2 regions of the Telluria sp. ZT3P26 genome follow, and region 2 is predicted to be linked to the other one. Evidence: predicted binding sites of a transcription regulator. Region 2 holds the regulator's gene; the other holds the start of a gene.
What was found. Region 2 encodes sigma-54, which starts transcription at its own class of promoters, with help from an activator protein. Its sites were predicted from a motif close to TGGCANGNAANCTGCTTT; they were not measured.
Positions count from the first base shown of each region.

Region 1 (15,529 bases), on a different contig from region 2:
GCAGGCCCGGATGGCGCTCCTTGACGGCTTGCAGCAGGTCGATGCCGGATTCGCCCGGCATCCGGATATCCGACACCAGCACTTGCGGGGTGTCGGTTTCAAAGGCGGTCATCGCTTCGCGCGCATTGGCGAAGCTGCGGGTCTCCAGACTTTCGCGCGCCAGGGCCTTTTCGAGGACCCAGCGAATCGATGCATCGTCGTCGACAATCCAGATTGGTTTCATGGTTTCGTGCTTCCCGCAACATGGATTCAATAAAGGACTGGTCGGGACGGTCCGCTGTCTCCCGCTTATGGCAGGGGCAGCAGGATCCGGAAATCCGTCAGTCCAGGCCGGCTTTCGCACTCGATCACACCCAGGTGTTGCTGCACAAAGGTTTGCGCCAGCGTCAGCCCGAGGCCACTCCCGCCGTCACGCCCGGATACGAGCGGATAGAAAATGCGGTCGCGGATATCGGGCGCGATGCCCGGTCCATTGTCAATGATATGCAAGTCTAATGCCAGCCCGTAGCGGACCTTGGCCAGCGTGACCTGGCGCGCCACGCGGGTGCGCAACACGATCTCGGCGTCGCCCTGCGCAATGCGCCCGGCGACGGCCTGCGCGGCGTTGTGGGCGATGTTCAACACCACCTGGATCAGCTGCTCCATATCGCCGCGGAATTCGGGAATCGACGCATCGTAATCGCGCCGGATCGACAGGCCCTGCGGGAATTCGGCCAGAATCAGGCTGCGCACGCGTTCGCACACTTCATGGATATTGACGTCGCCGACGATGTGCGGCTTGCGGTGCGGCGCCAGCAGGCGGTCGACCAGCGTTTGCAGTCGGTCGGCTTCCTTGATGATCACCTGCGTGTATTCCTGCAGCTCCAGCAGGTGGTGTGGCGGCAGTTCGAGTTCGAGCAGCTGCGCGGCGCCGCGGATGCCGCCCAGCGGGTTCTTGATCTCGTGCGCCAGGTTGCGGATCAGTTCCTTGTTGGCCTGGCTCTGGTCCATCAGGCGCTCTTCGCGGTCGAGCTTTAGCTGCTGGACGTTCTCGCGCAGCTCGATCAGCGCCGTGCCGTCGCCCAGCGCGCTGACGATGCTGTTCACGTGCAGCGGCTCGCGCCCGCTGCGCTGCAGCGTCAGATCCTGGCGCAGGTCGGCGTACTGGTGCACGAGCGCCTGCGTGATCAAGACGCCAATCTCGGCGCCGTTGGTAAACAGCTCGGGCAGGCGATGTCGCTGCAGCGACTTGAACGACAGCTCCATCAGGTTTTCGGCGGCGGCGTTGGCATACACCACTTCGCCGTCCGGCCCGGTCATCATCACGGCCGAGGCCAGCAAGTCCAGGCCGGCGTAACGGGCCGGGTTGCCCGGGTCGTACACGGGCGGGGCCATCGGAGGCAGGGTCATCTGATATTGCCGATCTCGCGCCTGAGCGCTTCGATATTGCGTTCGCTGCGGTTGATTTCGTCGCGCATGGAGGCCACGCGCTCCTGGTATTTGGCGTAGTTGCGCTCGTTGCCCTGCCGTTCTGGTTCGCCGTTGTTGAAGACGCGCTTCAGATCGGTGAGCTTGCGTTCTTCCAGGCGCAGTTCATCGCTCAGGATCTCGCGCCGCTCGTCGTCGCGGGCGCGCTGCAGGACGTTGTCCACGCGCGGGAAGTTCGACTGGGCCGCGCTCGGGGCGGCGCCTGGCGCCGGCCCCGATGACGCGCCACCGCCCCCTGCCGAACGCGGTGCGGGAATCGGGGCCGAGGCTGCCGGCGGCGCGCTGTAGCCGGTATCGATCAGCTGGCACTTGCCCACCTTGGTGTCGGTGTACAGCGGCCGGCCATTGGCATCGGTACAACGGTAGATTTGCGCGTGCGCACTGGCGCACAGCAGCACAGAGGCAAACACGGCGGTAAAAACGGCCACACTGGCCTGAAACACACTATTTGTCATTCCCATCCCGGTTGGTCGCAAGGGCACGCTATTGTAGATGCGCCCGACTATACCCCAAGGAATATAAACCCCAAGCAACAAAAAACGCGGGGAAAGCATGGCTTTCCCCGCGTTTGTTCTACCCGCCAGCTGGCGCGACGCTTTGCCGCGCCAGCATGATCAGGCCGATTACGACGAGTAGTACATGTCGAATTCGGCTGGGTGCGGGGTCATGCGCATGCGCTGGACTTCCTGCATCTTCAGGTCGATGTAGGCATCGATCATGCTGTCGCTGAACACGCCGCCACGGGTCAGGAACTCGCGGTCTTCGTTCAGTGCGTCGAGCGCTTCTTCCAGCGATGCGCACACCGTCGGGATCAGCTTGTCTTCTTCAGGCGGCAGATGGTACAGGTCTTTGGTTGCCGCTTCGCCCGGGTGGATCTTGTTCTGGATACCATCCAGACCGGCCATCATCAGTGCTGCGAAGCACAGGTAGACGTTTGCCAGTGGATCCGGGAAACGCGTCTCGATGCGGCGGCCTTTCGGGTTTGCCACGTGCGGGATGCGGATCGAGGCCGAACGGTTACGGGCCGAGTACGCCAGCTTGACCGGGGCTTCGAAGCCTGGCACCAGGCGCTTGTACGAGTTGGTGCCTGGATTGGTGATCGCGTTCAGGGCACGGGCGTGCTTGATGATGCCGCCGATGTAGAACAGCGCCGTTTCCGACAGACCGGCATAGCCGTCGCCTGCGAACAGGTTCTTGCCATCTTTCCAGATCGACTGGTGCACGTGCATGCCCGAACCATTGTCGCCAGCCATTGGCTTTGGCATGAAGGTCGCGGTCTTGCCGTAGCTGTGGGCCACGTTCCAGATCACGTACTTCATGTTCTGGGTCCAGTCGGCGCGCTCGATCAGCGTCGAGAACTTGGTGCCGATTTCGTTCTGGCCGGCGCCGGCGACTTCGTGGTGGTGCACTTCGACCGGGATGCCCATCGATTCGAGGATCAGGCACATTTCCGAACGCATGTCCTGGAACGAATCAACTGGTGGCACTGGGAAATAGCCGCCCTTCACGCCTGGACGGTGACCGCTGTTGCCGCCTTCGAATTCCTTGTCGGTCGACCACGATGCTTCTTCCGAGTCGATCTTGACGAAGCAACCCGACATGTCCAGCTTCCAGCGCACGGCGTCGAAGATGAAGAATTCAGGTTCCGGACCGAAGTAGGCGGTGTCGCCGATGCCCGACGATTTCAGGTACGCTTCAGCGCGCTTGGCGATCGAGCGCGGATCGCGGTCGTAGCCCTTGCCGTCCGATGGCTCGACGACGTCGCACTGCATGAACAGCGTGGTCTCTTCCATGAACGGGTCGATATTGGCGGTGTTTGCATCCGGGATCAGGAGCATGTCCGACGCTTCAATACCTTTCCAGCCGGCGATCGACGAACCGTCGAAGGCGTGACCGGATTCGAATTTGTCCAGGTCGAAGTGCGACACCGGGACCGTGACGTGCTGTTCCTTGCCGCGGGTATCGGCGAAGCGTAAATCAACGAATTTGACTTCGTTGTCCTTGACCATTTGCATTACATCTGCGGCGGACTTTGCCATTCGGAATCTCCTAATTGAAAAAAGGATGTCAGTCTATGCGAACCGACAACTTGCATCATGTTGAAGCACAAATTGTGCCAACTGCGGTACTGACTTCTGTGCATGAGGTCATGCGCAAATCGTTCTTGGGCAATGGGCTAGTTTACCCATAAAATCGCCTCGACCGGGGGCATCCGGGAAGATTTACCTGCGTGTCGATTTGCACCAGCAAAGAGCAATTCTACGTGCTTGCACCAAATGGGCGCACAACGCTGCGCGCCAGATTGGTGCATGACAAACGATGAACCAACAATGGGCACCACGAATATGACCAAAGAACAAATTCTCACGGCGGCGCGCCAGCGTGGCGCTGGCCAGCCCTACGCTGGTGCAGTCACGCCTCAGGAAGCGTACGACCTGCTCCAGGGCAGCCCCGACGTCAAGCTGGTCGATGTGCGCACCAACGCCGAACGCGACTGGGTGGGGCGGGTCGCGATCGGCGACGCCCAGCACCTGGCGGTGCAGTGGGCAACCTATCCGGGCGGCGCACCGAATCCCGACTTTGTCGCGCAACTCGAACAGGCGGCGGGCAAGGACGACGTGCTGCTGTTCCTGTGCCGCTCGGGCGTGCGCTCGCGCCACAGTGCGCGCGTGGCGACCGAACTGGGCTATGCAAACGCCTTCGACATCCTGGAAGGATTCGAAGGCGATCGCGATGGCGACGGCCACCGCAAGACCATTGGCGGCTGGTGCACGGCGGGCTTGCCGTGGATCGGCGCCTGATCTAGTTGGTACTGCCCGGGTTCGGCAGCACCATCAGCTCCAGCCCGGACGCTGTCCCCGGCGCGTGGTACATGCGCTGGGACGCCTTCTTGAAGTCGCCCGGCTGTGCGTCGGGAATGCGCATGAAGGTTTGCGGATTCAGGTCGATCAGCGGGAACCATGAACTCTGCACCTGCACCATGATCCGGTGGCCGCGCCGGAAGGTGTGGTTGACCTGGCCCAGTTCGTATTTGATGGGCTCGACCTTGCCCGGCACGAACGCTTCCGGCGTTTCATAGCTGTTGCGGAACTTGCCGCGCAGCGGATTGCCGCGTACCAGTTGCTGGAAACCACCCAGGCTGACCGATGGCGGACCGACATCGCCGCCCCGCACGGCTGCCGGGGTCGGGAAGCTGGCCGGGTAGACATCGATCAGCTTGACGACCCAGTCGGCATCGGTGCCGCTCGTCGAGACGAACAGCTTCGGTATCACCGGCCCTACAACCGTCACGTCCTCTTCCAGCACGGCGCTCTGGTACACCAGCACGTCGGGCCGCGTGGCGGCAAAGCGCTGGTCCGACACCATGTATTCGCGCGGCACGCCCAGCGCCGGGTAGCCGATGTACGGCACGGGACGTGCCGGGTCGGCCACGTATTCGTCGAAACCGGCGCCCGTGGTCGTATTTGCGGCCGGCTGTTGCCAGCCCAGCGTGCCATTCGTGCCGAAGTACAGCGTGCGCGCTTTCGCCGGTTTCGGCGGCCAGGCGTCGTACTGGCGCCAGACATTCGTGCCCGTCTCGAACACGGTCACCGGCGCCAGCGTCCTGCCCGGCTTGATGCCCTTCAGGTGCTGCTCGAAGAACGGAAACTGGACTTCGCGCCGGAACCATTCACTTGTTTTCGCGTCGAACGTGACGTGGCCAAGCCGGGCGCCATCCCCGCGTGCCCAGCCGCCGTGCACCCACGGTCCCACCACAAGCGCATGGTTGCCACCTTTGTTCTGCGCTTCCAGCGCGCTGTGCACGATGAACGGGCCGGCGGCGTCTTCGGCATCGAACCAGCCGCCCACCGTCAGCACGGCGGCGTTGACGTTCTTCAGGTGCGGGCCGATGGCGCGTTCTTTCCAGAAGCTGTCATACGTGTCGTGCTCGATGTTCGGCATGAACAGCTCGCGCTGCGTGGCGGTCATGGTCGCCGCGATGTTCGCCAGCGTGCGGTGCTTCAGAAAATAATCGTAGCCGTCGGCCACGCCGTAATCAAATTCGCTGCCGGTTTTCGGCAGCGGCGTCGGGTTCGGCGCCGCCGTGAAAGCGGCATAAAAGTCGAAGTTGGCCGCCAGCTTGAAGGCGCCGCCGTGGTACGAATCGTCGCCCATGTACAGGTCGGCAATCGGCGCCTGGGGCGAGGCGGCCTTGATCGCCGGATGCGAATCGATGACGCTGGCAGCGGCGTAGAAGCCCGGGTAGCTGATGCCCCAGATGCCCACCTTGCCATTGTTGTTCGGGATGTTCTTGAGCAGCCATGTCACTGTGTCGTGCATGTCGTCGCTCTCGCGGCCCTCGCCTTTTGCCAGCTTGCCCTTGCCGTGCGGCGTCATTTCCTGCCACGCGCCTTCGGACATGTAGCGGCCGCGCACGTCCTGGCTCACGAAGATGTAGCCGGCCTCTTCAAATTCGCGCGATGGCCCCAGCGACTCGGGCAGCCAGTCCACGCCATAGCGCAGTTCGCCTTCGGCGCGCACGCCGGCGCTGTACGGGGTGCGCTGCATCAGGAACGGGTAGCTGCGCGAGCTGTCCTTCGGCACATAGACGACCGTGAACAACTGCACGCCGTCACGCATCGGGATCCGGTACTCGTACTTGGTATAGGCTTCGCGCGTCGGGCGCTTGCTGTCCTTGACGCTGTCGGCGGCAATCGCGGTAGATGGACTAACCAAACCAGCGGCAAGGCACAAGCCGAAAACAAGGGCGGGAAGCGTGCGGCGGATCATGGCGGCCTTGGAAGAAATGAATGGGGACGCCAGTGTAATGGGATTTCCCGACCAATTTCAAAGAGAAATGATCACGCCAACGGCTGCGCTACCTGCTCTTCATGCACACCACGCACCCGCTCGCGCACCAGGTGGATATGACTGCGCAGACGGTACAGCTCGTCTGCATAGGCCAGCGGCACCGAGATATGGTTGACGCGGTCTTCCAGCCCGTCCAGCCGGCCCAGCAACTCCTTGCGCACCGCGTCGGTGGCATCCGCCCCACTCTCTTCCAGCGCCTGCTCGATCGCGCGCAGCTCACCATACCAGCGGTACACGCGCGAGCGCACGCGCCATACATAGATCGGCGGCACGATCTTGGACAGCGGGATCAAGAGCGCCGTCAGCGCCACCACCACGACCCACAGCCGCTCGGCCAGGTTGGCCAGCCAGAAGCGCAGGTAGCGCTGCATGAACGGCGGGCCGTCGCGGTAGTAGCGCGCGGCCTCGGGCGCGACCGGGATCTCGGTGTACTTCGGCGACGGGAACTGGCCCTGCTGCTGGAACCAGCCGGCGCCGCCGTGGATCTCGGTCGCCGCCTTGACCAGCAGGCCCACCAGCGCCGGATGGATTTCCTCGCGCGCGACAAGCGTGGCGGTCGGCGCGATCAGGTGGTAATCCTGGTTCGGGATATTGCGGCCCAGGTCGACGATCCCGCGCGGCAGCACCACGTGCGTCAGGAACGGCAGGCGCCGCGTATAGGCTTCGGCCTCCGAAAAGTCGAACAGGCGGATGCCTGGCGTTTGCAGCAGCATCTGGATCAGCGGCGCTTCGGGCGCCGAGCTGAACACCAAGCCGTCGATGCGACCGGCCAGCAATTCGACGGTGGCCGGCGTGTTGGCCAGGTCGCTGATCGTCAATGCGCCCGGCACGATATTGTTGGCGTCGAGCAGCTGACGCACCAGGCGCGGCACGCCCGTGCCTTCCGGCCCCAGGTTGATGCGCTTGCCGCGCAGATCGGTCAGGCGCGTGACCTTCGCTTCGTCGCGCACGAACAGCCAGACCGGTTCGGTAAACAGGCTGCCCAGCGACACCAGGCCGCGACGTTCGACGCTGTCGGCGTTGCCAGTCGTATCGTCGGTCGAGCCGCTTTGCACGAAGGCGACGTCGGCCTGCCCGGCCAGCAACTGCTGCAGATTGTCCTGCGAGCCGAGCGTGCCCTGCAGCGTGACCTTGATGTCGTCGCGCGCCAGCACACTCGCATATTGCTTGCCAAACTGCTCGTACGCGGAATTTTCCTGGCCCGTGGCCAGGCGGAGCGTGCGCGGCGGCGCCGGGTCGACCCACCAGTAGGCGAGCACCACGGCCGCTGCGACCATCAGGATCGTCGGGCCGGTGGCCACGACCAGGTCGCGCAGCGAGACGATGCTGAAGTTCTGCAGGCGGGCGCGCAGCCCCTTGACCGGCGCGCCCGGAAGATCCTGCTGTGGCCTCAACGCACGCACTGCCGCGGCGCGGCGGCGACGGCCTGGCCGGCCACGGGCGCTGGCGCGACCGGCGGTTCGATCATCGGCATCAGGCTCGGCGCCAGCGTGACCAGCAACTGCACCGGCAGCGCGCTGGTGAAGTCATAGTTCTCGGACTGCGGCCCGTGCACGTACGCCGTCATGCTGCCATAGAAGCGTTCGCCGATGTTGAACACGAACGTCGCCGACCGGTTCACGTAGCGCGACTCGATCAGGCGGCCGCCACGCGCATACACATCGAAGCGCTGGTCGCCGGTACCGGTCTTGCCGCCCACGGCGATGATGCTGCCGTCGGCCTGCTGGAAGGCGGTCTTGACGCGCTTGGCGGTACCGTCCGACACGACGCCCTGGATCGCGTCGGCCACGGCGCGCGCGACTTCCGGCGCCAGCACTTGTTCCTTGCCACCGCCCTTGTTGCGGCGCACGAGCGTTTCGTACGGCGTGGCCTTGGCAAAGTGCAGCGAATCGATGCGCTCGATCGGTTTGCGCACGCCGCCATTGACGATGATGCCCATCATCTCGGCCAGTGCGGCCGGCCGGTCGGCCGAGGCGCCCAGCGTGGTGGCGTACGACGGCACGAGCGAGTCGAACGGGTAACCCATCTTCTTCCACTGCGCATGGATCTTCAGGAACGCTTCGACTTCGAGCAGGCCGGCGATGCGGTTGTCCTGCGCATGCTTGCGGTGCGTCTTGAACAGCCATTGGTAGACTTCCTGGCGTTCCTTGACGCTGGCCGCCGTTACCTCGGACCAGGTCGCTTTTGGATGGGTGCGCAGATAGCTCACCAGCCAGAGTTCGAGCGGGTGCACCGATGACACGTAGCCGCGGTCGGCCAGCGACATATTGCGTGGGTCGTAGGTCTCGTACAGTTTCGGGATGCGGTCGGGATCGATCTCGTTGCTGGCCGGGACCGACGCATCGATGAACGCGCCGAACTGCGCCAGCGTGGCGTTCGGCACCACGGTGCGGTGGGCCGCAGCAAGCTTCGAGGCCAGCGGACGCACGCTGGAGAACAGCAGCGTCTCGACTTCTTGCGGCGTCTTGCCCTTGTACTTGTTCCAGAACTTGGCCATGAAGACCTTGCCTTCATTGTCGGCAAAGCGCGCCAGATAGGCGGCGCGGCGCGGATCGTCGGCGTCGGCCAGCAGTTGCGCGGACGAGCCCGGCAACTGGAACATGTAGTAGCGCACGACGTCGCGCATCATGCGCACGAACACGAGGTTGGTCGAGCTGCGCAGCGCCTGGTTCACGTCCATGATGCGGCTGTCGTCGAGCTTGCTGAAGTTGCCGAACGTATGCACACCGCCGCCGGTAAAGAAGCGCTCGCCCGGATTGGCCGAATACTTGCGCGCCATGGCGGCATCCAGCATCGGCTTGAGGCTGCGGTCGGCGCCGTCGGGCAGCGTCTTGAAGTACTCGAGGCCCCACAGCGACATGCGGTCTTTCGGATCGACCTCGATGCCCATCAGGCCGATCTTGTCCATCGCACCAAAGCGCTTGTGCAGCTGGTCGACGATGTCGAGGTAGGTCACCAGCGTGCGCAGCTTGGCGGTCGAGCCCAGGTCGAGCTTGGCGCCTTCGTTGATGTCGAGCGGCTGGTCGTAGTTGTCGGTCTGCACCCGAAGGTAGTTGACGTGCTCGCCCCGCTCCATCAGCGTGAAGCTGTAGACCACTTGCGCCGGATCGCCATTGCCGAGCATGCCCTTGCCGGTCAGGCCGGCTTCTTTCGCGTGTTCGGCGTCGGACAGCTTGCGCAGCGCAGCCGTGACGGCTTGCTGGGCATTGCCGTCAAGGGTCGAGACCACCGACAGATCGAGGCGGTCGACGTTGTACAGGCGCGCGTCGCCGATCAGGTAGCCCACGTGATTACGTACCGCATTGGCGGCCTTGCGCGAAACGAACGCGTCCGCTGGCGGCGGCGCCACACCCGTGTGCAGCGCCGGTTTCAGCTTGGCGCTCAGGGCAGCGTCGCGCAGTTGCGGCGAAATCACGCCCTGCTGCGTCAGCACGCGCAGGTGGCTGTTGGTCAGGGTTTCCAGGTCGTTTTCGCCGGCGCCCAGGTAATACGCCGGGCGGCGCTGGGCGATCATCAGCGACAGCGCTTCCTTGTAGGCCATCACGGCGTCCGGACTCGTCATCGGGCCCTTGAGCATCGCGTTGACCTTGTCGAAATCGCGGCCGTACCAGACCCACATGCCATCGCCGATACCGTTGACTTCGCCGTAACCGGGCTTGGCCGACAGCGGCACCGTGTTCAGGTAGTCGAGCACGACCTGGCGACGCGAACCCGTCGTGTCTTCACCGTCCTGGTAGGCGCGCAGCGTGGCGGAGGCCATCTGGATGATCTTGTCGGTCAGCGAGCCGGTGCGGCCCTCGGCCGAGTGGCGGTATTTTTCGATCTGCGTTGCCAGCGTGCTGCCGCCGGCCACGCGGCCTTCGCCGCCCAGGCCGACACTGGCCAGCGTCTTGTCGAACACGGCCTTCGAGAAGCGGTCCCATTCGACGGCCGGGTTGCGGCGCGGGTGGCTCGCGTCGAGCAGTTCGCGGTTTTCGATGAACAGCAGGCTTTGCACCAGCAGCGACGGCGCGGCATCGAATTTATCGTAGTAGCGCTCGGGGAAGCGCGACGTGAACAGGGGCTGGGCGCGGCAATCGAGGATCTCGAGGCCAACCTTGGTTTTCTCGTGGTACGTGGCGTACAGGCCCAGATCAGCCATCTTGACCATCTGCGGCGAGATGCGCGCCTGCGATGCAATCGCGTAGTCGCGCGTCTGCAGGCGTTCGAGGTATTTCGGCAGGCCGGCATAGCCGAGCCGGGTGTCGTACGGGCTGGCGGCGGGGAAACGGATCGAATCGCTTGGGCCATTGCCCATGCGGAACGTCAGTTCGCTGGCCATGTCGGCGAAGATTTTGGACTGCAGGCGCGAGGTGCGGGTTTCCATCACGGCCCAGGCGGCCGCGATCGCGATCAGCAGCAAGCCAATCAGCGCGAGCCAGAGCTTCCAGCGGCTCTTGCGCGGTGCCGGCGGTGCGCCATCCGGCCCACCGGACGGGCCGCCCGGCACGCCGCCGTTGCCGGCCAGGTGCGGGAAGGCTTCGTACAGGGGAACGTCACCCGTCGACTCGGGCGTGACAGGGGCCGCAGAAGCCCCTGCCGCTGCCGCAGCGACGGGCGCAACAACGGGCGCATCAACTGCGCCGTCCATGGTCGGTTCGCTCCGCGAGGTGGCGGCACGCTTGCCGAAGACATTGTTTGGTCGCACGAGGCGACGAATACTTTCCATGATGGCTTAACCGGTCCGAATCAAAACGCTTGCAACCCCCGCCAACCTGCTCGCCATCTCTTGCTGCTGGTCCGTTCGAGTGATTGTGGTGTCTGTTAGTTCACAAATTTCAGCAGTGCAATCCCACTCCAGATCGCTCCGTCCATAGGTAATATTCCACCACATCAATAAGACACACGCGAGATACCGTTTAACAAATTGGCGTTATCGCGAATATTTTCGCAAAAAAACAACGGGTTGGCGCAATGGCATCACCACAGGGGATGCCGCTGCGTCATGACAGTTGGCGGCAACGCATCAAGCGCCGTGCGCACGGCCGACGCTGGCAGTTAACGCACCCGCTGCCGCCATGGTGCACAGCGCACCGCTGATTTACATGGACTCGCTGGCGCCAGAATGTGTCATGGCCTGGCGCGCGCGCAGGTCGGCAAGTGCCTGCAGGCAGTAATACTGGAACCACAGCCCGGCAAACAGAAAAAGCATGATGTACAGCCACAACGAAACAAATGCCAGGATCGGGAACAGCACGACCGAGATCACCGCCCCGCCCATCCAGGCGATACCGGGCAGTGCGCCGGCCAGGCCCGAGGCCAGGCCAATCGTTAGCAATGCCGGCCGGCAAGCGCGCATCAGTGCCTGGCGCTCGGCGCTGCTGGCATGTGCGGCCAGCGCGTCATAGCTCATCACGCGCGACGTGACCCAGGCCCACAGGCCGGCCTGCACCAGCCAGGCCAGCGGTGGCACCGCGTACAGCGGCAGCGTGAATAGCCACAGCAGCGCGAACACGGCCGTGCTGCCCAGGTTGATGGCCAGGCTGCCGACGAACGAGCCGCCTTCTCTCCGCTCGAGCCCCGGGAAATGGCGGCTGCTGACGTGACGCTCGATGGCTGGCATTGCGACGATGCCCATGAACAGCAGGCTCGAGGCGATCATCAGGGGCAGCAGCAACGCGATGGCCAGCAGCGGCACGACCATCACCTTGAGCATGCCCAGGCCGACCATGCCCAGCATGCTGTTGCTGGCGTCGAAACCGCCGTAGTCGGTAAACAGGCCGTGCAGCCAGTCGAGCAGCGGTTGCAGGCCCAGCCACATTGCCACGCCCCACAGCGTGAGCGAGAGCAGCAGCGGGACCAGCGAGAGCAGCAGCATGCGGCCGCTGAACTGCGAACGCAGCGCGCGCCGCCAGGCCAGCATCACCCCCTTCATCGGGGCAGTTCTCGGAATAACGGTGGCGCTGTCGGCGTGCGGCATGGCGGTTCCAGATGGGATGGTCAATCCGGCATTCTACGGGACTGCGCCGTGCGGCAACGAAGCGCACGGCAGCCCCGGACAATGGCGGTTTCATGACCCATGCACTACAATTGTCGTTCAATCTGCATAACAAGGAAGACCATGTCCACCATCACTACCGATTCTGGCCTGCAATACGAAGAACTCGTCACCGGCACCGGCGACGAAGCCAAGGCTGGCCAGCACGTCACCGTGCACTACACCGGCTGGCTGCGCAACGACGACGGCAGCCTCGGCGCCAAGTTCGATTCGAGCAAAGACCGCGGCGACCCGTTCGAGTTCGCACTCGGTGCCGGCCAGGTCATCCGCGGCTGGGACGAAGGCGTTCAGGGCATGAAAATCGGCGGCTCGCGTCGCCTGACCATCCCTGCAGCCCTGGGCTATGGCGCGCGTGGCGCCGGCGGCGTCATTCCGCCAAACGCCACCCTGATCTTCGACGTCGACCTGCTGGCTGTCTAAGCACCGTCACCGATTCACTGCCATGCGCGGCCATCGAGGCCCGCATGGCAGCTTGCCCCGCATTTGAAGTTCCCCTCTAAAGTACGCCCCAATCTCCGGGCCGTTCCCGTCTCCTGCGCTAAGATGCCTGCCGCCTTGTCCGAGCGACAAGAATGCAACCAACCATCACAGGAGTTTCCATGAGCGTGCAAGAACAGTTCAACCAGGCCCAGCTCGATTCGAAGAATCTGTCGGAGCGTCCGGACAATATGACCTTGCTGAAGATTTACGCGCTGTACAAGCAGGGTTCGAGCGGTGATGCCACCGGCGAGCGTCCGGGCATGACCGATTTCGTGGGACGCGCCAAGTTCGACGCCTGGGCCGGCCTGGCCGGTACGTCGCAAGAAGAAGCCCAGCAGCAATACATCGATCTGATCGAAGAGCTGAAAGGCTGATTCACGGGGTCAATGCCCTAGGCGGCGAAGGTCTTGCGCATCTTCTCCGCCACCTTGGCCTCGATGGCCGGCGCAAAAGCGCCCATCAGAAATCCCAGGTTGATCCGCATCGCTGCCTGCTGGTCTTCCAGCGTCAATGCGCCCTCCACGCCACTGCGCTCGAAGCGCAGCACGTCGCCATCCCAATGGCATGCCAGTCCATATTCGGTCGCAATACGCTGCGCCACTTGCTCGGCCGCCGTGCGCGCCGCAGCCGGGCTCAGGGTGTGTTGCTGGACGATGCTGATTTCCGCCATCGGGCGTTCCTTCCTCAATTATTGCGAACAATCCGCCATGATGCCAGTTGACGCCGTCGTATGCCAGAGCGCGCTAGAACTGATGCCGTCGTGGCGCTGTAATTGACGCGTATCAACGCGCGCCCGTCATGGCGGGCGACCATGAAGGTGAACGCTGTCATTACGCGAGGAGCCGTCATGGACACCCATCCCCTGAGCGATCCCGTCACTCCCGCCAAAAACACCGAGCCCGCCGAGTCCGCCGAGTCCGACCCTGGCCCGCCCGTCGAAGCCGAGCCACTGCCGTACGCGTTCGGCGCCCGCGTGCTGATGTGGAAGCAAGACCCGTCGGTCGGCGCGATCGGCCCCCGCACCGCCTATCTGCCCGGCGTCGTGCTGGCCGGCCCGCGCGACGCCCGCATCGCGCCCGGCACGCCCGGCATCGACCTGGTCGAACCGAACGCCTCCGGCGACTTCGTCACCCTGCCCGACACGCCCCAGTTCGACGCCGTGCACACCTTTGCCGTCGTGCGCCAGACCCTGACCATGTACCAGCGCGTGCTGACTGCGGCCGGCGTGGCCTTGCCGTTGTCATGGCAATGGAACAGCAGCAGCGACACCGATCCGCTGCGGCTCTTTCCGCATGGCCTGCCCGATGTCATGAACGCGTTCTACAGCCGCAACCAGGGCTGCCTCAAGTTCGGCGACTTCACCCCTGGCGGCGCCGCAGAGCGCGTCTTTACCTGCCGCTCGTTCGATATCGTCTCGCATGAGACCGCCCACGCGATACTCGACGGCATCAAGCCACGCTGGCTGCAGGCCGACGCCCCGCCCCAGACCGGCGGCCTGCATGAATCGTTCGGCGACCTCACGGCCGTGTTCCTGGCCCTGGCGCAGTTCGACCAGTGCGAAGCCATCGTGGCCCAGACCAAGGCCAACCTGCATGACAAATCGTTCCTGACCGACGTCGCCGAGCAGTTCGGCCTGGCGCTGGGCTACCGCAACGGCTTGCGCAATGCCGACAACGATCTGCGCCTGAGCCAGGTGGGCACCCAGGTGCACGCCATTTCCCAGGTTTTCACGGGCGCCGTGTACGACGTGCTGGCCGACCTGTTCGCCCATGAGCGCAATCCCGAGCGCGAAGACGACGCCGCCGTGCTGCACCGGGTGGCTGCCTATCTGGGCGGCGTCGTGCTGCGCGCCCTGATTGGCGCGCCCGACGCCGCCGCCACGTTCGCCGACGTCGTCAACGGCATGCTGCAGGCAGTTGCGGCCGACGGCAAGCACCCTGCATACGGCGGCTTCATCCGCAACCAGTTCAGCCGCCGTGAAGTGGTCCAGACCGGCGCCTCGCCAGCCGGGACCACCGAAGACGTCTACCTTCCCGGCGCGCCGCTGGCCGCCTGCGTGTGCGATGCCCCTGGCGCCAGGCAAGACCGGCGTGCCTGCTGCGGCACCATGCGGTTGCCCGAATACGATGGCGCCGCCGGCCTGCCCACGTCCACGGCCGCCCTGGCCGCCGATGCGTCGCTGCGCGCATGAGCATCGGCACCCGCACGACCGTCAGCGGCGACAAACGGCAAAATCTTCCGGTGCAGCTGCGCCAGGCTGCCTGACGCCGGCGCCCGTGCGGTTCAGTACGTCATTTGCTTATGTCCATTGTGTATATAAGCGAGTTTGTGAGAAAACCGGAATTGCCCTAAAATACAGTGCTTTGTCTTGTCCGGCCGGCCCTCGTGCGCCCGGCAATGCGACACCCCACCAACTGATAGGACTGTTATGACCCACGTTGTCACCGAATCGTGCATCAGCTGTCGTTACACCGACTGCGTCGATGTATGCCCGGTAGATTGTTTCCGGGAAGGCCCGAATTTCCTCGCCATCGATCCCGACGAGTGCATCGACTGCGCCGTGTGCGTTGCCGAGTGCCCCGTGAATGCAATCTTTGCCGAAGAAGACGTGCCCGGCGATCAACAGCAGTTCATCAAGATCAATGCCGATCTGTCGCGCTTCTGGCCGTCGATTACCAAGACGAAGGCCGCCCT
Region 1 covers NZ_JCASII010000004.1:460,809-476,337, reverse strand. Annotated here, with positions in the region: gene ntrC (nitrogen regulation protein NR(I)) at 1-223, opposite strand, end outside; gene glnL (nitrogen regulation protein NR(II)) at 289-1,389, opposite strand; gene AC56LN_RS15825 (DUF4124 domain-containing protein) at 1,386-1,922, opposite strand; gene glnA (type I glutamate--ammonia ligase) at 2,091-3,506, opposite strand; gene AC56LN_RS15815 (rhodanese-like domain-containing protein) at 3,813-4,268, shown strand; gene AC56LN_RS15810 (CocE/NonD family hydrolase) at 4,270-6,183, opposite strand; gene AC56LN_RS15805 (TAXI family TRAP transporter solute-binding subunit) at 6,309-7,712, opposite strand; gene AC56LN_RS15800 (transglycosylase domain-containing protein) at 7,709-11,026, opposite strand; gene AC56LN_RS15795 (EI24 domain-containing protein) at 11,399-12,277, opposite strand; gene AC56LN_RS15790 (FKBP-type peptidyl-prolyl cis-trans isomerase) at 12,419-12,775, shown strand; gene AC56LN_RS15785 (acyl-CoA-binding protein) at 12,955-13,209, shown strand; gene AC56LN_RS15780 (polyhydroxyalkanoic acid system family protein) at 13,227-13,505, opposite strand; gene AC56LN_RS15775 (hypothetical protein) at 13,683-15,026, shown strand; gene fdxA (ferredoxin FdxA) at 15,264-15,529, shown strand, end outside.
Region 1: glnA (type I glutamate--ammonia ligase) is a predicted target of sigma-54. The motif match lies at 3,569-3,586, and genes of this name have one in related genera.

Region 2 (15,529 bases):
GCGGTTCATTGATCGCTCGCTTTTTACCGAATCTGAAAGATTTCTCATGACCCTCAAATGCGGCATCGTCGGCCTGCCAAACGTCGGCAAGTCCACCCTGTTCAACGCGCTGACCAAGGCCGGCATTCCGGCTGAAAATTATCCGTTCTGCACCATCGAACCGAACGTCGGCGTTGTCGAAGTGCCGGATCCACGCATGGATGCGCTGTCGGCCATCGTCAAGCCTGAGCGCATGGTCAACGCCATCGTCGAATTCGTCGACATCGCCGGCCTGGTCGCCGGTGCATCGAAGGGCGAGGGCCTGGGCAACCAGTTCCTGTCGCACATCCGCGAAACCGACGCTATCATCAACGTCGTGCGCTGCTTCCATGACGACAACGTGATCCACGTGGCTGGCAAGGTCAGCCCGCTGGACGACATCGAAGTCATCCAGACCGAGCTGGCGCTGGCCGACATGACCGCCGTCGAAAAAGCGATCCACCGCGAAGGCAAGAAAGCGCGTTCGGGCGACAAGGATGCCGCCAAGCTGGTCGCCGTCTGCGAACGCCTGATGCCGCACCTGGACCAGGGCAAGCCAGTGCGCACGCTGGGCCTGGACGCCGACGAAATGGAAATGATCAAGACGCTGCACCTGATCACGGCCAAGCCGGCAATGTTCGTGGCCAACGTGTCCGACACGGGCTTCACCAACAACCCGCTGCTGGACCTGCTGACCGCGTACGCGAAAGAGCAGAACGCCCCGATCGTCGCCATCAGCGCTGCGATCGAGTCCGAAATCGCCGAGATGGACGATGCCGACAAGGCCGACTTCCTGTCCGACATGGGCATGGAAGAGCCAGGCCTCGACCGCCTGATCCGCGCCGCTTACAAGCTCCTGGGCCTGCAGACGTACTTCACCGCAGGCGTGAAGGAAGTGCGCGCCTGGACCATCCACGTGGGCGACACCGCGCCACAGGCGGCCGGCGTGATCCACACCGACTTCGAACGCGGCTTCATCCGTGCGCAGACGATCGCGTATGACGACTTCCTCGCGTACAAGGGCGAGGCTGGCGCGAAAGAAGCGGGCAAGATGCGCGCTGAAGGCAAGGAATATGTCGTCAAGGATGGCGATGTGTTGAACTTCTTGTTCAACGTCTGATCCGCGTCCGGGATACCCGGCGCGCTACCAAAGCAGGGTGGACGGCTATGCCGTCCACGCGTTCAAACCAACCTCGCGCCGTGGTATGCGAATGCGGGTTGAACGCGTGGGCGGGAAACCCGCCCACCCTACGACATTGGCCCTGCTGGGCCTTTTTTTACGCCGCCCGAGATTGAGCGCATGGCCACCCTCACCGAACTCGTTATCTACCCGATCAAATCCTGCGCCGGCCTGTCCGTCCCTGAAGCCCGTCTGGCCCTCGACGGCCTCTCGGCCAACGGCGTGCACGACCGCGAATGGATGCTCGTCACGCCCGCCGGCCTGTTCCTGACCCAGCGCGAAGTGCCGCGCATGGCCACGATCACGCCGCGCATCGACGCTACAGAGCTGATCGCCAACGCTCCCGGCATGCCACCACTGCATCTGCCGCTCGCGCACGACGCCGCCGCAAAAACGGTCGAGATCCTGCTCTGGGAAGACCGCATCCCCGCCGCCGATTGTGGTGACGCGGCCGCCAGCTGGTTCACCACCGCCCTCGACGCCCCATGCCGCATGGTGCGCTTTCGCCCCGACGTCCACCGCCCGACCAGCACCAAATGGACGAAAGGCGTCCCGGCCGCCACGCGCTTTTCGGACGCCTATCCGATCCTGCTGATCGGCCAGGCCTCCCTCGACGACATCAACGCGAAACTTGCCCAGGCCGGTCGCGACAAGCTGCCCATGAACCGCTTCCGCCCGAACGTCGTCGTCGATGGCATCGGCGCGTTCGAGGAAGACTTCGCCGCCGCGTTCCACGGCGATGGAATGACGCTCCGCCCCGTCAAGCCGTGCGCGCGCTGCCCGATCCCGGCCGTCGACCAGACCACCGGCATTCCCGGCCCCGATCCGCTCGACATCCTGCAAGCCTGGCGCGCCAATCCGCGCATGGATGGCGCCGTCACGGTCGGCATGAATGTGATCGTGCAGGAGGGCATTGGCCAGACACTGCGCGTCGGCCAGCCATTGAACGTCGAGCTGGCTTTCTAGCCAGAGCGCCACACTGTCGCAAAATCGCCTAACCGCCTGCCTCATCAGGCGGTTTTTCGTATCCAAGCTCCGGAGGATGGCGTAATGTTACGGTTATTGCTGAAAGGAATTCTTCATGCACGAGCCGGGCATTTCGTCGCGGGAACTGATGGCGGAAAACGAGACTTTGCGCGTACGCATGGCGTATCTGCTCGAACAGGCCGAGCGCAATCACGCGATCATGTGCCGCCACCAGGCGTTCGACCTGCAGATCGTCGGCGCCAGCAGTTTTCCTGACCTCGTCGGCACGATCTTCAGCACGCTGCCGGTGATCTCGGACCTCGATATCGTCACGCTGTCACTGATCGACCAGAACGCCGATATCTACACGGTCATGCACCGCCTCGGCGTCGATTTCGAAACGCTGCCCAACCTGATCTTCTGCGAGCACGCGGTCGAACTTGGCTTTGACATGGCGCCGGAATCTCAGTTGCGGCCCATTCTGGGCGCGTATGCACCCGCCCAGCACCGCGCGATGTTCCCGCAGCCGCCGGCCAATCTGCGCAGCGTGGCGCTGGTGCCCCTGATGCGCAACAAGCGCCTGATCGGCAGCCTGAATCTGGGCAGCGCCGATCCAGGCCGGTTCACGCCGGCGCTGGGCACCGATTTCGTCGAGCACATGGGCTCGATCATCGCGATCTGCCTCGAGAACGTGATCAGCAACGAGATGCTCAAGTACATCGGCCTGACCGATTCGCTCACCGGCGCCTACAACCGGCGCTACATGGACCGGCGCCTGGTCGAGGAAATCGCGCGTGCGCGGCGCCAGGGCTACCGCCTGTCCTGCATGTACATCGACATCGACCACTTCAAGCGCGTCAACGATACCGTCGGCCACCAGGGCGGGGACGATGTGCTGCGCGAGGTGTGCATCCGCATCAAGGCCGAATTGCGGATGTCCGATACCTTGTGCCGCTTCGGCGGCGAAGAATTCGTCGTTCTGCTGATCGACGCCGACCTGGAAAACGCCAGCATCGTCGCCAACCGCATCCGGACTGGCGTGGCCGGCTTGCCGGTGGACCTGGCTACGGGCGAGCAGGTGGATGTGACGGTGTCGATCGGGGTGGCGGCGCTGACCGACTTCGAGCGCGATCACGCGATCGAAGGCGTGGCGCAGGAGCTGATCGCGTCCGCCGACGCGGCGCTGTACCAGGCCAAGGCCGCGGGGCGCAACCAGGTCGTCACGTTCGCCTGACGGTTACAATAATCGTTCTTCGGCGCGGCTGACCGCTTCGCTGTCTCCGCGCAGCACCACGACGTCGCCCGACGCCAGCAGCACGTCCGGGCCGGGCGCCAGATCCTTGCCGCCGCGCCGCAAGGCCGTTACCTCCACCGCCACATCCTGCAGCCGCAACGCGCCCAATGCCAGGCCGATCGCGCCGGCCTGCGCATGCAGGCGCACTGAATGCAGCTGCACCTGGCCATGTTCGAGGTCCGCGCCGCTGTCGTCCGCACCGTGGAAGTAGCCGCGCAGCGTGGCGTAGCGGCCCTTGCGCGCGGCCTGGACCCGGTGCACCACGCGGCGCAGCGGCACGCCGAGCGTGACCAGCGCGTGCGAGGCGAGCATCAGGCTGCTCTCAAGGGCTTCGGGCACCACCTCGGTCGCGCCGGCCGCCTTGAGCACGTCCATGTCGCCATCGTCGTGGCTGCGCACGATCACGGGCAGTGCGGGCGCCAGCTCGTGCACCAGGTGCAGCACCTTCAGCGCCTGGCGCGTGTCGGCGAACGTGATCACCAGCGCGCTGGCGCGGTGTACGCCCGCCGCGATCAGGCTTTCGCGGCGGGCTGCGTCGCCATACGAGACCGTTGCGCCGGCCGCCTGCGCCTTCTGCACCCGCTCCGGATCCAGGTCGAGCGCGTACCACGGCAAGGCTTCTTCTTTCAGCAACGTGGCCAGGCTTTGGCCACTGCGCCCGAAGCCGGCGATGATCACGTGCTTCTGCGTGGTCATCGTGCGCGTGGCCAGCTGCGTCAGTTGCAGCGACTGCATCATCCACTCATTGGCCGCGACCTTCATCACGATCCGGTCCATGTAGCCGATGATGAAGGGTGCCAGCAGCATCGACAGCACCATCGAGGCCAGCACCAGCTGCATCACGAACGGGTCGATCAGCTTCGAGCCGGATGCATGACTGAGCAGCACGAAGCTGAATTCACCGGCCTGCGCCAGCGCGAGACCCGTGCGCAGCGCGGTGCCCAGCGGCGCGCCGAATGCGCGCGCCATCAGCACGATCAGGCCGGCCTTGAGCAGCACCACGAGCGCCAGCAGCAGCGTGACCTGCCACCAGTACTGGCTCACCAGGCGCAGGTCGAGCAGCATCCCGATCGTGATGAAGAACAGGCCAAGCAGCACATCGCGAAACGGCTTGATGTCTTCTTCCACCTGGTGCTTGTAGGGTGTCTCCGAAATGAGCATGCCGGCGACGAACGCGCCGAGCGCCAGTGACAGGCCGGCCTGCTCCGTGATCCAGGCTGAACCCAGTGTGACGAGCAGCAGGTTGAGCATGAACAGCTCCTGCGAGCGGCGCTTGGCCACGATCGTGAACCACCGGCCCATCAGCTTCTGGCCAAAGAACAGCAGCAGCGCCAGCACCAGGCCGGCCTTCAATGCGGCCAGGCCCAGCGTGATGGCCATGTCTTCCGGATCGCGCGCCAGCGCCGGAATCATGATCAACAGCGGCACCACCGCCAGATCCTGGAACAGCAGGATGCCGATGATGCGCCGCCCGTGTTCGCTCTCGAGCTCGAGGCGCTCGGTAAGCAGCTTGACGACGATCGCGGTGGACGACATGGCCAGCGCCCCGCCCAGCGCGAACGCGGCTTGCCAGGCCAGCGTCAGGTGGGGCATCAGGTAGGCCGCCAGCAGGCCGATGCCCATGGCCGCAGCGACCGTCGTCACGACCTGGCCGAGGCCCAGCCCGAACACGATGCGCCGCATCGAGCGCAGTTGCCCGAGCGAGAATTCGAGCCCGATCGAGAACATCAGAAAGACGATGCCGAATTCGCCCAGCGCATGGGTGGTGGGGCTGTCTTCGGCCAGGGCCAGGGCGTGGGGGCCGATCAGGACCCCGACGGCCAGGTAGCCGAGCATCGGCGGCAGTTGCAGGGTGCGAAAGCCAACCACGCCAAGGACAGCGCAGCCAAGCAGCAACAGGGTGAGTTCGAGACCAGAATGCATGGGGTGAAACGGGCGGTGGTTGTGGTGGCGAGGCGTGCTTGTTATCGAATGTTACGACTGGCAAGTTTTTTGCTTTCGCAATTCGTTTATACTTCTGGAATGAGTGTAACTGATGACCAAATAATGCTGAAAAGTTTTGACGAAACCCTGGCGCAGCGCGTGCTGGAACTGGGTCGCCAGACCCTTGCGATCGAGGCCGATGCCATCGTTGCGTTGCACGCGCGCCTGGGCGATGACAGCAGCTTCGTCGACGCCGCGCAGCTGATCTACGCAGGCACCGGCCGTGTGGTCGTTTCGGGCATGGGCAAGTCGGGGCATATCGGCCGCAAGATCGCTGCCACGCTGTCGTCCACCGGTACGCCGGCGTTCTTCATGCACCCGGGCGAAGCCGCGCACGGTGACCTGGGCATGGTCACGGCGAATGACATCCTGATCGCCATTTCCAATTCGGGCGAGTCGTCCGAACTGCTCGACATCCTGCCGGCCGTGAAGCGCCTGGGCGCGCGCGTGATCGCCATGACCGGCAAGCCGGCTTCGCGCCTGGCCAGGCTGGCTGACGTCCACCTGAACATCGCAGTGGCGAAAGAAGCCTGCACGCTGAATCTGGCGCCGACGACCAGCACCACCGTCACGCTGGCGATGGGCGATGCGCTGGCCGTGGCGCTGCTCGACGTGCGGGGTTTCCGCGAGCAGGATTTCGCGCTGTCGCATCCGGGCGGCGCGCTGGGCCGGCGCCTGCTCACGCATGTGCGCGACGTGATGCGCACCGGTGACGCCATTCCGTCGGTGGGCCTGGATGTCCCGCTGGTCAAGGCGCTGCTCGAGATCAGCCAGAAGGGCATGGGCATGACTGCCGTGGTCGACGCCGCTGGCCGCCCGCTGGGCGTGTTTACCGATGGCGACTTGCGCCGCGTGATCGAGCGCATGCACGATTTTTCGAACGTGCTGATTCGCGACGTCATGCACGCCAATCCGCGCAGCGTACGCCCGGAACAGCTGGCGGTCGACGCGGTCGCCGTGATGGAAGAATTCCGCATCAACCAGATGCTCGTGATCGATGAGGCGGGCCAGCTGGTCGGCGCGCTGCACATCCACGACCTGACCCGCGCAAAGGTGATCTGATGAACACTCCCGTATTGGCCCACATCGAGCGCGCCGCGCGCATCAAGGTCATGATCTTCGACGTCGACGGTGTGCTCACCGACGGCAGCCTGACCTACGGCCCTGATGGCGAAGTGACCAAGACCTTCAATGTGCTCGACGGCCTGGGCATCCAGATGCTGAATAAATCCGGCGTGCAGACCGCGATCATCAGCGCGCGCCTGTCGCCGATCGTCGTGCGGCGCGCCGCCGACCTGGGCATCTCGCATGTCTACCAGGGCAACCACGACAAACGCATCGGCTTTGCCAATCTGCTCGAGGCCACCGGTTTTACCGCCGACCAGTGCGGCTACATCGGTGACGACGTGATCGACCTGCCGCTGTTCGCGCGCGTCGGCTTTGCCGTCGCGGTGCCGTCGGGCCATCCGGACGTCCAGCACCGCGCGCATTACGTGACGAAGAACGGTGGCGGCCGTGGCGCGGTGCGCGAAATCTGCGACCTCGTCATGCGCGCGCAGGGCACCTATGACCAGGCGCTTGCGCCGTACTTCGCCTGACCGCCATGGCCACCATCGCCTCCAACAAACGCACCGCGCATCGCTGGAATCTGCTGGCGATGATCGTGATCGGCGTGTTCTTCGCCTTCGGCAGCTTCTGGCTGCTGCAGCTGATGCAGGGGACCGAGATCGATGCGCAGCTGGGCGGCCCGGCCAACGAGCCGGATTACATCGTCGAGAATTTCTCGTTCGTGCGGATGACGCCCAACGGCCAGCCGAGCTATGTCGTGTCGGGCAAGCGCCTGGCCCACATCCCGCAGGGCGACGTGTCGAATGTCGACCAGCCCCTGATGCGCGGCGTTGAACCGGGCCGTCCGCCGATGACGGTGGTGGCCAAGAATGCGCGCATCTTCCATGAAGAACACCGCGTCGAACTGTTCGGCGACGTCGATCTGCAGCGCCCGAAGACGCCCGCCAGCGAAGCGCTGCGCGTGCGCACGCAGGCCATGACCGTATTGCCCGACGAAGAAATCGTCAAGACCGACCAGCCGATCGACATGGAGCTCGGCGCGTCCAGCCTCAAGGCCGTCGGCCTGGTGGCCAACAACGCGACCATGCAGATGAAATTGTCCGGCCGCGGCCGTATCGTCTATCCGCCACGCCAGCGCTGAAGGCCACCAGCCATGCGCGCGTGCTAACCCAGGACCAGCACCATCATGAAAAAACTCTTTGCTGCCGCTTTCTTTTCTCTCCTTTCCCTGAGCGCCATGGCAGAAAAGGCCGACTCGCTCAAGCAGGCGGCGCTCGAATACGATAACGGCGACCTCGATGGCGTCGCCGGCGTGCGCACCTTCACCGGCAACGTGATCCTGACCCGCGGCACGCTGCTGGTCAAGGCCGAACGCGCCGTGGTCCGGGATACGCCCGAAGGCTATATGAGCGTGACGCTTACCGCCGCCAACGGCAAGCCGGCCACCTTCCGCCAGAAGCGCGACGGCGGCCCGAACCTGTGGGTCGAAGGCCAGGCCGAACGCATCGAATACGACGAACGTACGGAGCTGGTGCGCCTGTACTCGAACGCCGTCGTCAAGGAACTCGAAAACGACCGCATGACCAACCAGATGACCGGCCCGTTCATTTCGTACGACAACCGCAAGGAAGTCGTCGCCGTGCGCAATGACGTCAGCGGCGAGAGCAAGGTTGGCGGCGGACGTGGCACGCTGATCCTGGCGCCCAAGCGTACGCCGGCCGGAGGCACGCAATGACGGAACTGAACGATCGCAGCACGCTGGTCGTCAAGGGCCTGCAGAAAAGCTATGGCAAGCGCCTGGTCGTGCGCGATGTGTCGCTGGATGTCGAATGCGGCGAAGTGGTAGGTTTGCTGGGCCCGAACGGCGCCGGCAAGACCACCTCGTTCTACATGATCGTCGGCCTGGTCCCATCGGACGCCGGCTCGATCAGCATCAACGGCACCGACATCACCAGCCTGCCGATCCATCGCCGCGCGGTGCTCGGCCTGTCGTACCTGCCGCAGGAAGCCTCGGTGTTTCGCAAGCTGACGGTGGAAGAAAACATCCGCGCCGTGCTCGAACTGCAGAAGGTCAACGGCAAGTCGCTCACCAAAACCGAGATCAACGACCGCCTCGATACCTTGCTGGCCGACCTGCAGATCGAGAAGCTGCGCGAGAACCCGGCGCTGTCGCTGTCGGGCGGCGAGCGCCGCCGCGTGGAGATCGCGCGTGCACTGGCGACCAACCCGCGCTTCGTGCTGCTTGACGAACCCTTTGCCGGCGTCGACCCGATCGCCGTGATCGAGATCCAGCGCATCGTGCGCTTCCTCAAGGAGCGCAAGATCGGCGTCCTGATCACCGACCACAATGTCCGCGAGACGCTTGGCATCTGCGACCGCGCCTACATCATCAATCAGGGCGCGGTGCTCGCATCCGGCCGGCCCGACGATATCATCGCCGACGAGTCGGTGCGCCGCGTGTACCTTGGTGAACATTTCCGCATGTAAGCCATGACCAATTGATGAAACAGTCCCTTCAGCTCCGCACTTCGCAGCACCTGGCGCTCACGCCACAGCTGCAGCAATCGATCCGGTTGCTGCAACTGTCGACGCTCGAACTGCACCAGGAGATCGAGCAGATACTGGGTGATAACCCGCTGCTCGAAAGGCTCGACGATCCGCTCGATCATTCGGTGCGCTTGCTGGCCGATGGGGCGATCAACAATGCGCCGGCACCCGGCGAGGCGCCGCCGGCGCCGGGCCAGCAGGCCGAAGGCGAGGGCAGCGCCCCGGCCGAGGGCGAGGGCGCTGAAGGCGGCGCGGTCGATGGCGACCGGCCCGACAATGACTGGAGCGAAGGCAGCGGCGCGTCGTCCGGCAGTGGCAGCAGCAGCGACGACGAAGACGGCCGCCCGCAGCTGGAAGCGTGCGCCATCACGCTGCGCGAACACCTGATGGAGCAGGTGCGCGAAACGCTGCTGTCAACCCGCGACCGCGCGCTGGCCGAACTGGTGATCGACGCGCTCGATGACAACGGCTACCTGGAAGAACCGCTCGACGACATCCACGCACGCCTGCCCGAAGAACTCGAGGTCGACCTCGACGAACTGCGCTGCGCGCTGGCGATGGTGCAGAGCATGGACCCGGTGGGCGTGGGCGCGCGCAGCGCGGCCGAATGCCTGGCGCTGCAGATCCGGCGCATGCCGGGCGTGCCGATGGTCACGCGCCGCATGGCCCTGAAGATCGTCGAAGGCTACCTGACCTGGTTCGCGCAGCGCGAATACAGCAAGCTGAAAAAGGCGCTCGATTGCGACGACGAAGACCTGCGCGAAGTGCAGGCCGTGGTCCGCCAGTGCAATCCGCATCCGGGCGCCGCGTTCGCGTCGAACGTGTCGGATTACGTGGTGCCGGACGTGATCGTGCGCCGTGCCAAGAACGGCTGGGCGGTCACGCTGAACCCGGACGTGATGCCGCGCCTGCGCGTGAACAGCCTGTACGCCACGATGCTCAAGCAGGGCCGCAGCGAGAGCCAGATGGGCGCGCAGATGCAGGAGGCGAAGTGGCTCATCAAGAACATGCGCCAGCGTTTCGACACGATCCTGCGTGTGGCCGAGGCGATCGTCGAACGCCAGCGCAACTTTTTCAGCCATGGCGCGGTTGCCATGCGGCCCCTTGTTTTGCGCGAGATAGCTGATACACTAGGTCTGCACGAGAGCACGATCTCTCGTGTCACAACCCAGAAATACATGCTGACCCCGCACGGCATGTTCGAGTTGAAGTATTTCTTCGGTAGCCACGTTGCCACCGAAGCGGGAGGCGAAGCATCCTCAACGGCAATCCGTGCGCTCATCGCACAATTGACAGGAGCAGAAGACCCTAAGAATCCATTATCCGACAGCAAGATCGCGGAAATGCTCGGGGAACAAGGCATGGTCATTGCGCGCAGGACGGTCGCAAAATACCGTGAAGCGCTCAAGATCCCCCCCGTCAGTCTCCGCAAAGCCTTGTAACAACGCCGCTCATACAGTCTGTGCCTTCAGCTCCTGTGTGGTGCAAGCGACGTGACATCTTCAAAGGAGTGTGTATGAACCTCACCATCAGTGGTCACCATCTCGAAGTAACCCCTGCCATCCGTGAATACGTTCAGAATAAGCTCGAGCGCATTATTCGCCATTTCGATCAAGTCATAGATACCCACGTCTTCCTGGCCGTCGATAACCTCACTGAAAAAGAAAAAAGGCAAAAAGCTGAAATCAACGTCCAGGTGTCGGGCAAGACCCTGCACGTGGCGAGCGTCGCGCAAGACCTGTATGCCGCAATCGACATGTTGATGGATAAACTGGATCGACAAATCCTGAAGCACAAGCAGATGCTGAAAGACCATAACCGAACATCGATCAAACGCCTGGACGTCGACGAAGCAGACGTCGCTGCCGCCTGATTCGAGCGCAGGTTAACATCGCCAGGGGCGTCTTTTCGGGACGCCCTTTTTGCATCCCGCTGCCGGTAAAATACGTGTTTCCTTTCGATGGATCACGCCATGTCCGAACACGTCCTGACCCGCATCGCCAACCGCGCCGGCATCATCACCCTCGACCGTCCCAAGGCGCTCAATTCGCTGTCGCTGGACATGGTGCGCGCGCTGACCGCGATCCTGCTCGACTGGCAGCATGACGCCGCCGTCGATGCGGTGGTGATCACCAGCAGCAGCGAAAAAGCGCTGTGCGCGGGCGGCGATATCCGTTTCTTCCACGACGTCGGCAACGCCTCGCCGCAGGGCGGCAGCGCACTGCTCGAGGATTTCTTCACCGAAGAATACGCGCTCAATCACCTGATCCATTTTTATCCGAAACCGTATATCGCGCTGATGGACGGCGTGGTCATGGGCGGCGGCATGGGCATCGCGCAGGGCGGGCCCGATTGCGGCCTGCGCATCGTCACCGACCGCACCAAGATGGCGATGCCCGAGGTGAATATCGGCCTGTTTCCCGATGTCGGCGGCAGCCATTTCCTGTCACACGCACCGGGCCAACTGGGGATGTTCCTGGGCTTGACCGGCCTGACGATCGGCGCGGCCGACGCGCTGTACGTGGGCCTGGCCGACGTGTTCGTGCCGGGCGCCGACCTGCCGGCGTTGCAGTCGCTGATCGAGGCGACGCCGGGCGCGGATCTGCCGGCGGCGATCCGCGCGTTCGCCACGGCGCACGCCGGCGAGAGCGAACTGCAGGCCAACCGCGCATGCATCGATGCGCATTTTGGCGCGGACTCGGTGGCGGCAATCATGGCGTCGCTCGAGGGTGACGACACGCCATTCGCGCAGAAGGCATTGCGCGCGATGCGTCAGCGCTCGCCGTTGATGATGTGCGTGACGCGCGAGCTGCTGCGGCGCGGCGCATCGCTCGATGTCGCCGACTGCCTGCGCCTGGAGCGCTCGCTCGTGCGCCGCAACTTCGAGCATGGTGAGGTACTCGAAGGCGTGCGCGCGCTCGTCATCGACAAGGACAATGCGCCGCAATGGAATCCGCCGTCGCTCGACCTCGTGACCGACGCGATGGTGGCGCACTTCTTTGCGCCGGTGTGGCCGGCGCATGCGCATCCGCTGCGCCATCTCGCGTAAGCCTCTTCATGCATATCCGTTTGCGCGTGACTTTTCGTGCAGGCGGTGCAAACATCGTGGCTTCATGAACCGATGAGGACCCCCGATGCGCATGACCGCCTTGCTGTTGTCGATGACCTTGTGCGGCAGCGCCGTCGCCCAGGCCTGGCAGCCTGACTTCAATGCGAGCGCATTCAAGGGACCGGCCTCTGGCCCTGCCAACGAGGTGCTGGTGCTGGGATCGCCCCATCTGTCGCAATTGCCGAACACCTTCCAGGCCGCCAGCCTGACGCTATTGAACGAGCGCCTGGCTGCATGGAAGCCGCAGGCGATCGCGATCGAGGCAGTGTCCGGGCCGCAGTGCGACTTCATGCGCCGTTATATGGCCCGCTACAAGGATTCGATTGATTCCTACTGCCGGGATACCGCACCGGCACGGCTGGCCACGGGGCTGGACGTTGCGGCAGCGACCGCGGCCGCGGAGGCCTTGCTGGCTGCCTGGCCCGAAGCGCCCACGGCCGCAGAACGTCGACGCCTTGCTGCGTTGTTCCTCGCTGGCGGCGAGCGCGCATCGGCGCTGGTTCAGTGGCTGCGCCTGCCCGAAACCGAGCGTCGCGCCGGTGACGGCCTGGATGCCACATTGGTCGGCGTGCTCGCGACGCTGGAAACCAGGCGCGACGAAAGCATCATGATTGGTGTGCGTCTGGCCGTCCGGCTCGGCCTTGAACGCCTGTACGCGATGGACGACCACACCGCCGACAGCGCGACGGGAGACCAGAAGGCGTTTGGCGATGCGCTGATGACCGCATGGGACAACCCGGCCTCGAAGCAGCGCGGCGCAGCGGACAAGGCGCAGGAGGGCTCGCTGGGCAGTGCCGAAGGCGTGCTGGCCATGTACCAGGCCAGAAATGCACCTGGCCAGGGGGCTCTGGTGTACCGCAGCGACTTCGGTGCGGCGCTCAACGAGCCGTCAGTGCAACGCTTCGGCCGCCAGTACGTGGGCTACTGGGAAACGCGCAACCTGCGCATGGCCGCCAATATCCGGGACGTGCTGGGATTGACGCCGGGCCAGCGCATGCTGGTCATCGTCGGCGCGTCACACAAGGGGTATCTGGAATCGTATCTGCACCAGATGCATGATGTGCGGATCGTGGACGCGGGGCCGGTACTGAAGTGACGAGGCACTATATTGATGTCGGTGGCGACGAGTGAGCGGCCCGACAGACCACTTATCATTCAAGGAATGGCATGGCACTGGAACTGATGAGTTCAGCACCGACTGACTTCGATTTTGTTATGGGGGATTGGTTTGTCAGGCACCGGCGACTCAAGGAACGCCTGGCAAACTGCAATGAATGGGTTGAGTTTGATGGTGAGATGTCGACCCAAAAAATCCTGGGTGGCTTCGGTAACCTTGAAGACAACATCTTGCGCCTGAATGACGAGGTCTTTCGCGCTATCGCGTTACGCTCCTACGATCAGAGCACGAAGAGATGGTCGATCTGGTGGCTTGACGGTCGTCTTCCGAGTCAGATCGACGTTCCGGTGGTCGGCGAATTCATCGATGGCGTTGGTACGTTCTTCGCCAACGACACTTTCCAGGAAATCCCGATCATCGTCAGATTCATCTGGCGCCAGATTGATCAAAACTTGCTTCACTGGGACCAGGCTTTTTCTGCCGACGCGGGAGATACGTGGGAAACCAATTGGACGATGGAATTTCGTCGTCAGCGTTAAACCTGGAGCAGGGCGGGCAGCAGGCCTACGCCGCCCGATGCTTCGGCTGCTCGCGATGCCTGACAATCACGCGCTCGGTCGCGCCAAAGTGCGCGCCCAGGTGTTCGGCCATGTACACCGACCGATGCTGTCCACCCGTGCAACCGACCGCCACCGTCAGGTAGCTGCGGTTGTCGGTCTTGAACGACGGCAGCCACTTGGCGACGAAGTTCTGGATGTCGGACAGCATCTCGACGGCGCTCGGTTGCGCGTCGAGGAAGGCAATCACGGGCGCATCCTTGCCGGTGAGCGGGCGCAGGGCCAGGTCATAGTAAGGATTCGGGATCGCGCGCACGTCGAACACGAAGTCGGCGTCGAGCGGCACGCCGACCTTGAAGGCGAACGATTCGAAGAACAGCGTCAGCGGCGCGTGGTCGATCTCGGCGAGTTCCTTGATCCAGCCGCGCAGCTTGTTCGACGAGAGCTCGGACGTGTCGATCACGTGGCCCAGGTTCTCGATCGATGACAGGCGCTCGCGCTCTTCGGCAATGCACTCGATCAGGGTACGGCGCGAGGCCGGGTTTTCGCCCGGACGCAGTTCGTGCGACAGCGGGTGGCTGCGGCGCGTCTCGGAAAAACGCGCCACGAGCGAATGGGTGCTCGCGGTCAGGAACATCACCTTGACCGAGTGGCCGTCCTCGCGCAGTCGCCGCACGCTCACGGGCAGTTCGGCCAGCGATTCGGCGCTGCGCGCGTCGACTGCGACGGCGATCTTGCCGCCGCCGCTTTCGCTGACGGTATTGACGAGGGCCGTCAGCAGGGCTGGTGGCAGGTTGTCGACGCAGTAGTAACCGGCGTCTTCCAGGACATTCAGGGCCACGGATTTACCCGAGCCGGAAATTCCGGTGATGAGGACGATGTGCATAGGGGCGATGATACCGCAAGCGCCGGCAAGCCGTACACCCGCGGCCCGCCGGCGGCGGGTCAGTCGGCGCTCATGGCCTGGCGCTGGCGCTCCATGAATTCCTGCAGCGTGTCGATGCCGCGCAGTTGCAGGATCGTGTTGCGCACGGCGGCCTCCAGCAGCACGGCGATGTTGCGGCCGGCTGCCACCGGGATGACGACCTTGCGGATCGGCAGGCCCAGCACGTCTTCGGTCGGGAAGTGAAAGGGCAGGCGCTCGACTTCTTCGTCCTGCGCGCCGCGCTTGACCAGATGGACGATGAGCTTCAGGCGCATCTTGCGGCGCACCGCCGTCTCGCCGAAGATCGCCTTGATGTCCAGCAGGCCCAGGCCGCGCACCTCGAGCAGGTTTTGCAGCAGCGGCGGGCAGCGGCCCTCGATCATGTTCGGCGCGATGCGCGAGAATTCCACCGCATCGTCGGCCACCAGGCCGTGCGAACGCGAAATCAGTTCCAGGCCCAGTTCGCTCTTGCCCAGGCCCGACTCGCCGGTGATCAGCACGCCCACGCCCAGCACGTCCATGAACACGCCATGCATGATCACGCGCTGCGCCAGTTTCTTGGACAGGTACACGCGCAGGAAGTCGATCACCTGCGCGGCCGGCAGCGGCGTGGAAAACAGCGGGATGTTCTGCTCGTCGCAGATGGCGAGGATGTCGGGCGGCGTTTCCAGACCCTGCGCGATGATCAGCGCCGGTGGGCCGCCGCCGATCAGTTCGCCAATCACGTGGGTGCGCGAATTGGCTTTCAGGCGGTGGTAGTAATTG
Region 2 covers NZ_JCASII010000006.1:75,182-90,710, forward strand. Annotated here, with positions in the region: gene ychF (redox-regulated ATPase YchF) at 47-1,138, shown strand; gene AC56LN_RS19125 (MOSC domain-containing protein) at 1,319-2,164, shown strand; gene AC56LN_RS19130 (GGDEF domain-containing protein) at 2,280-3,398, shown strand; gene AC56LN_RS19135 (monovalent cation:proton antiporter family protein) at 3,402-5,381, opposite strand; gene AC56LN_RS19140 (KpsF/GutQ family sugar-phosphate isomerase) at 5,481-6,503, shown strand; gene AC56LN_RS19145 (KdsC family phosphatase) at 6,503-7,039, shown strand; gene lptC (LPS export ABC transporter periplasmic protein LptC) at 7,045-7,650, shown strand; gene lptA (lipopolysaccharide transport periplasmic protein LptA) at 7,696-8,244, shown strand; gene lptB (LPS export ABC transporter ATP-binding protein) at 8,241-8,996, shown strand; gene AC56LN_RS19165 (RNA polymerase factor sigma-54) at 9,011-10,498, shown strand; gene hpf (ribosome hibernation-promoting factor, HPF/YfiA family) at 10,573-10,929, shown strand; gene AC56LN_RS19175 (enoyl-CoA hydratase/isomerase family protein) at 11,029-12,105, shown strand; gene AC56LN_RS19180 (DUF5694 domain-containing protein) at 12,191-13,261, shown strand; gene AC56LN_RS19185 (DUF1579 domain-containing protein) at 13,333-13,821, shown strand; gene rapZ (RNase adapter RapZ) at 13,847-14,725, opposite strand; gene hprK (HPr(Ser) kinase/phosphatase) at 14,785-15,529, opposite strand, start outside.